DNA from 4 places in the Pseudomonas tensinigenes genome. Region 1 is predicted to be linked to each of the others. Evidence: predicted binding sites of a transcription regulator. Region 1 holds the regulator's gene; each other region holds the start of a gene.

What was found. Region 1 encodes FliA, which starts transcription of late flagellar genes. Its sites were predicted from a motif close to CTAAAGTTTNNNNNNNNNNNGCCGNTAA; they were not measured.
Region 2: a site for FliA is predicted at 1,049-1,076, ahead of HU718_RS01705 (methyl-accepting chemotaxis protein). Genes of this name have one in related genera too.
Region 3: a site for FliA is predicted at 868-895, ahead of flgM (flagellar biosynthesis anti-sigma factor FlgM). Genes of this name have one in related genera too.
Region 4: a site for FliA is predicted at 870-897, ahead of HU718_RS15835 (methyl-accepting chemotaxis protein). Genes of this name have one in related genera too.

What each region holds. Positions count from the first base shown of each region.
Region 1 covers NZ_CP077089.1:2,052,103-2,054,301, reverse strand. Annotated here, with positions in the region: gene HU718_RS09055 (protein phosphatase CheZ) at 1-281, opposite strand, end outside; gene HU718_RS09050 (chemotaxis response regulator CheY) at 300-671, opposite strand; gene fliA (RNA polymerase sigma factor FliA) at 838-1,578, opposite strand; gene fleN (flagellar synthesis regulator FleN) at 1,575-2,199, opposite strand, start outside.
Region 2 covers NZ_CP077089.1:369,775-371,973, forward strand. Annotated here, with positions in the region: gene HU718_RS01695 (FecR domain-containing protein) at 1-387, opposite strand, end outside; gene HU718_RS01700 (sigma-70 family RNA polymerase sigma factor) at 387-887, opposite strand; gene HU718_RS01705 (methyl-accepting chemotaxis protein) at 1,192-2,199, shown strand, end outside.
Region 3 covers NZ_CP077089.1:5,204,625-5,206,823, forward strand. Annotated here, with positions in the region: gene flgA (flagellar basal body P-ring formation chaperone FlgA) at 21-782, shown strand; gene flgM (flagellar biosynthesis anti-sigma factor FlgM) at 931-1,257, shown strand; gene HU718_RS23110 (flagella synthesis protein FlgN) at 1,306-1,773, shown strand; gene HU718_RS23115 (flagellar brake protein) at 1,862-2,199, shown strand, end outside.
Region 4 covers NZ_CP077089.1:3,610,421-3,612,619, reverse strand. Annotated here, with positions in the region: gene HU718_RS15835 (methyl-accepting chemotaxis protein) at 1-742, opposite strand, end outside; gene HU718_RS15830 (undecaprenyl-diphosphate phosphatase) at 1,047-1,877, shown strand; gene HU718_RS15825 (DUF1294 domain-containing protein) at 1,874-2,199, shown strand, end outside.

The DNA of each region.
Region 1 (2,199 bases):
TTGACCACATAGCCCAGGCGTTCGGTGGCGTCGGTGATTTGCGACACTTCCTCGGCCTGCGGCATGTTCGGGTCGATCTGGAAGTTGACGATCGCACTGTGCAGTTCACGTGTGAGCTTGCCCACTTCCTGATACAGGCCACGGTCACGGGTCTGATTGAGCTCATGGATCAGTTGCACAGCGTCGCCGAACCTGCCTTTTTCAAGGCTTTCGACCAGTTCGACCGCGTGTTTTTTCAGGGTCGACTCGAAATCGCCCTGTGAAGATTCGTTATGCTCCATAGCTCCCCCGCGCGTTCATCAGCCGATGCGTTCGAAAATCTTCTCGATTTTGTCTTTCAACGCCTGAGCCGTGAAAGGTTTGACTACGTAGCCGTTTACACCGGCCTGAGCGGCCTCGATGATCTGCTCGCGCTTGGCTTCTGCAGTCACCATCAGCACTGGCAGGTGCTTGAGTTTTTCATCGGCACGCACGTGGCGCAGCAGGTCGATACCGGTCATGCCCGGCATGTTCCAGTCCGTTACCAGAAAGTCGATGCTTCCGCTGTTGAGCACTGGAATGGCAGTCACGCCATCGTCAGCCTCGACGGTGTTGGTGAACCCAAGATCACGCAGCAGGTTCTTGATGATCCGCCGCATCGTTGAGAAGTCATCAACGATGAGGATTTTCATGTCTTTGTTCAATTCGACCTCCAAGCAGTCTTAAACGCGCCCAGCACCTGGACGCGCCACTTCAATCAATCGGCGCAGCACTCGAAGACTGTCTGGAGCACAACAGAGCAAGACCGGTGCCGTTCATCACCGCACCAGCCTCGTTCGCAGTGTCCCCACACTGCCTTCAGCGCGCTCGCCACTCCCCCAAACGCCCCCGCAAACGGGCCGCGCACTGGCTGTGTAACTGGCTGACCCGCGATTCACTGACGCCAAGGACTTCACCGATCTCCTTGAGGTTCAGCTCTTCGTCGTAGTACAGCGCCAACACCAGTCGCTCACGCTCCGGCAAATTGGCAATCGCGTCCGCCAGCGCCGCCTGGAAGCGTTCATCTTCCAGATCGCGTGACGGCTCCATATGAGCACTCGCGCCATCCTCGTGCAGCCCTTCGTGTTCGCCGTCCTGCAACAGGTCGTCGAAACTGAACAGGCGACTGCCCAAGGTGTCATTCAAAATCCCGTAGTAATCGTCGAGACTCAATTGGAGTTCGGCCGCAACCTCGTGATCTTTAGCATCACGGCCGGTTTTAGCTTCAATTGAGCGAATTGCGTCGCTGACCATCCGGGTATTGCGGTGAACCGAGCGTGGCGCCCAGTCCCCTTTGCGCACTTCGTCGAGCATCGCGCCGCGGATTCGTATGCCCGCGTACGTTTCGAAACTGGCGCCTTTGCTGGCGTCATATTTGGTCGAGACTTCGAGCAGGCCGATCATCCCGGCCTGGATCAGGTCTTCGACCTGCACACTCGCCGGCAAGCGTGCCAGCAAGTGATAGGCAATGCGTTTGACCAGTGGCGCGTAACGCTCGATCAACTCGTACTGCGCGTCACGTGCTGACTTCTTGTAGTAGTTCATACCGCTTGCTGTCATAGCACGGGCCCTGCCGTTTGCTGCACGAGGCGCTCGACGAAAAACTCAAGGTGGCCACGCGGGTTGGCGGGCAGCGGCCAGGTGTCGACCTTCTGCGCGATCGCCTTGAACGCCAGTGCGCACTTGGAACGCGGAAAGGCTTCGTACACCGCACGCTGCTTCTGCACCGCTTTACGCACGCTTTCGTCGTAAGGCACGGCGCCGACGTATTGTAGAGCGACGTCAAGGAAGCGATCCGTGACCTTGGTCAACTTGGCAAACAGGTTGCGCCCTTCCTGCGGGCTCTGCGCCATGTTGGCGAGGACGCGGAAGCGGTTCATGCCGTAATCGCGGTTGAGCAGTTTGATCAGCGCGTAGGCGTCGGTAATGGACGTCGGCTCGTCGCAGACCACCAGCAACACTTCCTGCGCGGCGCGTACAAAACTGACTACCGAGTCACCAATACCCGCAGCGGTGTCGATCACCAATACGTCGAGATTGTCGCCGATGTCGCTGAACGCCTGAATCAGACCGGCGTGTTGCGCCGGGCTCAGGTGCACCATGCTCTGCGTGCCGGACGCGGCCGGGACGATGCGGATGCCACCGGGGCCTTGCAACAGCACGTCGCGCAACTCGCAACGG
Region 2 (2,199 bases), 1.7 Mb from region 1:
CGTCGCGGTGGCGTAATCGGCACTCCATTGCTGCCACGCGGCATTGTCCTTGGCCAGCCAGGCGGCGGAACCCATCAGCAATGCGCCAGACAATAGCTTCAACGCCTGTCGCCGGCCCAAACCCTGCGCACTGTTTTCAAGGGTGTTGAACGCCACTTGCGCACCGGGTACTGCGCGCAGGTTGTTGCTCAGTTCGGCTTGCAGCGACTGCACCCGCTGCCAGGCCAATTCATGTTCATGGTGTTCGGCGCGCCACTGTTCACACTGGCGGTTCAGACGCGGATTACCGTGATTGTTGCGCAGTCGCAACAGCCAGTGAATGGCCTGCTTGACCACCTGTTGCTGCGGCTCGGTGCGGCGGCTCAGAGAAAGATTATCCACAGGCATCAGCTTTCGTACCGCAACACATAGCAGTGATACAGCGCATCGGCGACATAACGTTCAACCGAACGTAACGACAGGCCCATCTGTTCGGCGATCTGCTTGTGGGTCAACCCTTCGCACTGCGCCAACAGAAACGCCTGACGCACTTTCGGCTTCAGTCCTTCAAGCATCCGCGCAATGCTCTCCAGCAGTTCGATCACCAGCGCCCGGGCTTCGGCACTCGGTGTGTCGGCTTCGGGTAAATGGGCGATGGTTTCCAGATAGGCGCGTTCGATTTCTTCGCGGCGCCAATGATCGATCACCAGCCCACGCGCAATCGTGCGCAGGAAGGCGCGAGGCGCTTTGAGTTCGAGACGTTCGGTGCGTTGCAGCAGGCGGACGAAGGTGTCCTGAGCCAGATCGGCTGCATCCGCCGCATTGCCCAGCCGTGCACGCAGCCAAGCGTTAAGCCAGCCGTGATGACTACTGTAAAGCGCCTGTACTGCAAACTCAGGTGAGGACATGAACGCGAACGTCACAAATGATAATTACTCGCATTGTCATCAAGGGTTATGAAATTTGCAACTGTCACTCGAGCATTGCCCCTAAAAAACATACCGGCGAACGCTCTGGCACGCCGTTCGGCGGGAATCCTTCAGAAATGCCATCCATTTCCCGCTCAGCCCTAAGATTTCTCCGACACGTGCCGACAGACTGGTGAGACATGCGTGCACCAAAGTAGAGCAGCCTGAAGAACGCTGCCTGCGCTGTACATGGAATGTTGCATCCGGAACGCATCCCCACTTTTCGCATAAGAAGTCCCATGAAATGAATCTCAAGTTCAGCCATAAAATCCTGTTGGCCGCCTCGGGCGTCGTGGTCCTGGCGTTCGCGCTGTTCACCCTCTACAACGATTATCTGCAGCGAAACACCATTCGCCAGAACCTCCAGTCCTCTGTGCAGCAGGCCGGTGATCTGACCGCCAGCAGCGTGCAGAACTGGATGAGCGGGCGGATTCTGGTGCTGGAAAACCTCGCGCAGAACGTTGCCCATCAGGGTAAGGACGCGGACTTCCCGGGTCTGGTCGATCAACCAGCGTTCACTTCGAACTTCCAGTTCACCTACGTCGGTCAGGCCAACGGTGTGTTCACCCAGCGCCCTGACGCGAAGATGCCGGACGGCTATGACCCGCGTCAGCGTCCTTGGTACAAGCAAGCGGTTGTCGCCGACAAAACCATGCTGACGCCGCCGTACATGGCCGCTGTCGGTGGCCTGGTAGTGACCATCGCCATGCCGGTGAAAAAGAACGGCGAGCTGCTCGGTGTGGTCGGTGGTGACCTGAGCCTGGAAACCCTGGTGAAGATCATCAACTCGGTGGACTTCGGTGGCCTCGGCCATGCGTTTCTGGTCAGCGCCGACGGTCAGGTGATCGTCAGCCCGGACAAAGACCAGGTCATGAAAAACCTGAAAGACATCTATCCGAACACCAGCGTACGCATCGAGAAGGGCAACCAGAACGTCGTGCTCAATGGCCAGGAACGCATTCTGTCGTTCACCCCGGTCAGCGACCTGCCGAATGCGCAGTGGTACATCGGTCTGTCGATCGATCGCGACAAGGCCTACGCTGCACTCAGCCAATTCCGCACCTCGGCACTGATCGCCATGTTTGTCGCCGTGGCCGCGATTGCCTTGCTGCTGAGCCTGTTGATCAATGTGTTGATGCGTCCGCTGACCACCATGGGCCGTGCGATGCAGGACATCGCTCAGGGCGAGGGCGACCTGACCCGTCGTCTGGTGGTCGAGAGCAAAGACGAGTTCGGTGAATTGGGCAGCGCG
Region 3 (2,199 bases), 3.2 Mb from region 1:
GCGCTTGCTTTTTAACTCGTATGAACGCTCAAACGACATTTTTTCGACGCCTGACATCACCCCTTCGCAGAGGGCTTTGTGCTGCGGGCGCTATTTGCTGCTTTTTCGCTGGCAGCCCTGCCATTGCTGATGCGGTTACCTTGCCTGACATGCTTATCGGCGTCACTCAGGGCTTTCTTGAGTTCACCGTAGAAGACTATCTGGCTACCAGTCAAACGGAAGGCCGCTACGAAATCGAAGTCAACCAGCTCGACCCGCGTATGCGCATGCCTATGTGCGACAAGGAATTGACAGCTACTTTGGAGAGTCCGGCACGTCCGCTGGGCCGGGTTACCGTGAAGGTTCGCTGCGAAGGCGCCTCGCCCTGGACTGTGTTCGTGCCCGCTCAAGTCCGCCTGTTTCGCGAGATTGTGACAACCACCCGACCGCTGAAACGTGCCGGGATTATCGAACCACAGGACGTGACTCTGCGTGAGCGCGACGTGAGCACGATCAACCAAGGCTTTCTGACCTCGGTAGACGAAGCGATCGGGCAGAAATTGACCCGACCAACGGTAGCCGATCAGGTCATTACCCTGGTTCATCTGGAACAGGCGGAAGTCATTCGCAAGGGCGATCAAGTGGTCATCACCGCCCGCAGCGGCACGCTCGCCGTGCGCATGCCCGGCGAAGCGCTGGCCAATGGCGGTTTGAAAGAGCAGATCCGCGTAAAAAACCTCAACTCGCAACGGGTCATCAAGGCGCAAGTCACCGCGCCGGGCCAAGTGGAAGTGGCGATGTAGAAAACTGGCGCTGACCCCGGCTGTTCCCTAAACTGTGCCGCAGCAGGACAAGCGCCGGCGCATGCAAGGCTCATTGTAAATGTGCCTAAAGTTTTCCAGGGGATGGCCGAAAACATGGCAAGCGTCCAAATTCCCAGAGGTTTTTATCATGGTCATCGATTTCAGCCGTTTGAACAGCTCCTCGTCACTTACGGGCAGTACACGTACCAGCAACGCCAAGGAAACCGCCGAAACCGGCACCTCCGCGCCGCTGAATACCCCGGCCGAACAGGCCAGTACCGCAAAAAGCGGGGAATCGGTACACCTCAGCAATGAGGCTCAACAGTTGCAGAAGGTCACTGACAAGCTGCGCGATCAACCTGCTGTCGACAAAGCCCGTGTGGCCGAGTTGAAAGCCGCGATTGCCGATGGCAGCTATAAAGTCGACAGCAACCGTGTAGCCAGCAAACTGCTCAACTTCGAAGCCCAGCGCTAGGCCTTTGCCTGCGCCAGGCTTTTGGACGCTTAAAACCCAAGGCCAGCCATGCACGACACTAATTTATTGCAATTGATCAACGACGACTTTGCTCCAGCTCAACAATTGCTGGAGTTGTTGCAAACCGAATCCCTCGCGTTGCACGGTCGCGACATGCCACTGCTGGAAGAAATTCTGGCGCACAAACAGGCGTTGATCATTCTGCTTGAACAGCATGGCCGCAAACGCAGCGAAATCCTCGCCAGCCTCAATCTGCCGACTGATCGTACAGGTCTTGAGCAATTGGCTGGCCAGTCGAGCATTGGCGAGCAGTTGTTGACGCAAGGCGACGCATTGACCGATCTGATCGCGCAATGCCAGGCCGCCAACCTCAAGAATGGTCAGTCGATCCAGATCCAGCAGGCCGCCACGGCCAATCAGTTGAAGATCCTCACCGGTGGTGAAGCGCCGGCGCTGTATAACGCCAGCGGTACTTTTGCCAAACCCGCCACACCGCGTCCGCTCAGCCAGGCATGAGCCGTTGATGCGCCAGCTCTATCAACCCGCGGAACATGCTGGCAAAATGCTGGCTAGTCGTCATATTTTGTCTGGAGATTGATAAACCGTGTCCAACGCCCTCAGCGCGGATGATGCTCCGCAGCCCCCTAAGGTGCTCACCACGCCACTGGAAATCTCCAGCAACCTGCGCCAGCTGCAAGAAAGCCACGATCCGCTGATCATCACCTTTCATGAGCGCAGCCAGCGCTTCCAGAGCTACCTGATCAAAGTCGACCGCGACAGCGCTTCGATCGCACTGGACGAGATGATCCCGCGTGATGGCGAACGCTTTCTGCTGGCCGGCGAGCCGTTCAAGGTCGAGGGTTTTCATGACGGTGTGCGCATTGCCTGGGAATGCACCGGCACGCTGAACATTGAAGAATCCGACGGCGACCGTTTCTACAC
Region 4 (2,199 bases), 1.6 Mb from region 1:
CTTCATCCTTGCCGTGAGTATCGAGGCTGCGGGTCAGGTCGCTTTCACCGCTGGCGATGTTGGCCATGGCGTTTACGGTTTCCTGCAGCGGACGGACGATGCTGCGTGCGATCAGGATCACCAGCAGCGCCATGATCAGCGCAATCGCCAGGCCGATAACCGAAGCCTTGATCATTTGGCCCTGGAATTCCGCCTGCACATCATCGACATAAACCCCGGAGCCGAGTACCCAGCCCCACGGTTCGAACAGTTTGACGTAGGAGGTCTTGGCTACCGGCTCACTGGCGCCCGGTTTTGGCCAACGATAGTCGACCATGCCGGCGCCTTTGGCCTTGGCGATGGCAACCATTTCGTTGAACACCGCAAAACCGTCCGGATCGCGGATCGCCGAAAGGTTCTGGCCTTCGAGTTTCGGATTGGTCGGGTGCATGACCATCACGGGCGTGAGGTCGTTGATCCAGAAATAATCGCTCTGGTCGTAGCGCAAGCCACGAATCGCCGTCAGCGCCTGTTTCTGCGCGGCCTCTTTAGTCAGTGTGCCGGCGGTTTCGAGGTCGTGGTAATAGGTCAGCAGGCCGCTGGCGGTCTGCACCACGTGTTGGGTTTTCTGGGCTTTGGCATGGTAGAGATCGTCGTGGATCTGCTTGAGCATCAACACGCCCAAGGTCAGCAACATGACCACCGCCACAATCAAGATGAGCCACAAGCGTCGGCTGATCGACACGCTGCGCAAGCTGTTCATAACGCTGTCACTCCGGATTCTTTTTCTTGTAATAAACGACCGCCAGCATCCAACCACGATTTTGTGAGCGGGCATACGCGACCCAAGTCGTATAACGCGGCAGCGCTATTAAGGCTTGTCTGTTAGGATTTCGGCCCCGCGCGTGAAAACCTGAATCCAAATTGATATTTCACGGAATTTTGACCGTTTCGTGTGGATCCTGTGCGCGCGGAATCGGTACAGCCACAACCAGCTACGCTGATCGCAGTGAACGTAAAAAAATACTATCGGGGCATGCCGGCGCGCATCGCTCTTTGGGGGATTGATGGATCTTTGGACGGCCTTGCAGGCACTGATACTAGGAGTTGTAGAAGGGCTGACGGAGTTTTTGCCCATTTCCAGTACCGGACACCAAATCATTGTTGCCGACTTGCTCGAATTCGGCGGCGAACGAGCCATGGCGTTCAATATCATCATCCAGCTCGGCGCGATCCTCGCGGTGGTCTGGGAGTTTCGACGCAAGATCTTCGATGTGGTCATCGGTTTGCCGACGCAGCCGAGCGCACGGCGTTTTACCGCTAACCTGCTGATCGCGTTTCTGCCCGCGGTGGTGCTGGGCGTGATCTTTGCCGACCTGATCCACGAATACCTGTTCAACCCGATTACCGTCGCGGCCGCGCTGGTGGTGGGCGGCATCATCATGTTGTGGGCGGAAAAGCGTCAGCATGAAGTGCATGCCGAAACGGTCGACGAGATCACCTGGAAGGACGCATTGAAGGTCGGCTTCGCCCAGTGTCTGGCGATGATCCCCGGCACCTCGCGTTCCGGCTCGACGATCATTGGCGGTTTGCTGTTCGGCCTGTCGCGCAAGACCGCTACCGAGTTCTCGTTTTTTCTGGCCATGCCGACCATGGTCGGTGCGGCGGTCTACTCGGGCTACAAGTACCGCGACCTGTTTGTGCCAGCGGACTTCCCGGTGTTCGCCATCGGTTTCGTCACCGCATTCATCTTCGCCATGATCGCCGTGCGCGGTTTGCTCAAGTTTATTGCCAGCCACAGTTATGCGGCGTTCGCCTGGTATCGGATCGTGTTTGGTCTGGTGATTCTGGCGACGTGGCAGTTTGGCTGGATCGATTGGGCGGCGGCCAAACCATGAGTGATTCCCGCGCACGCCGCCCCGAAGGACGACCTTCGGGCGGCAACAACATCCAGCATCTGAAGCTGAAACTGCTGGTTCTGCTGATCGTCTGCGCGTTGCCGCTGTTCGGCTCCGTTTCGATGTGGCTGCGCGGGATTTCGCTGGTGCCGCTGGCAGCCTATGGGGTTGTCAGCGTGCTGGCGTTCTTCATGTACTGGGCCGACAAGCGCAAGGCGCGCACCGATGCCTGGCGCACCCCGGAGAACATCCTGCATGCCGTGGAACTGGCTGGCGGCTGGCCGGGCGCGTTGATCGCCCAGCAGGTGTTCCGGCACAAGAC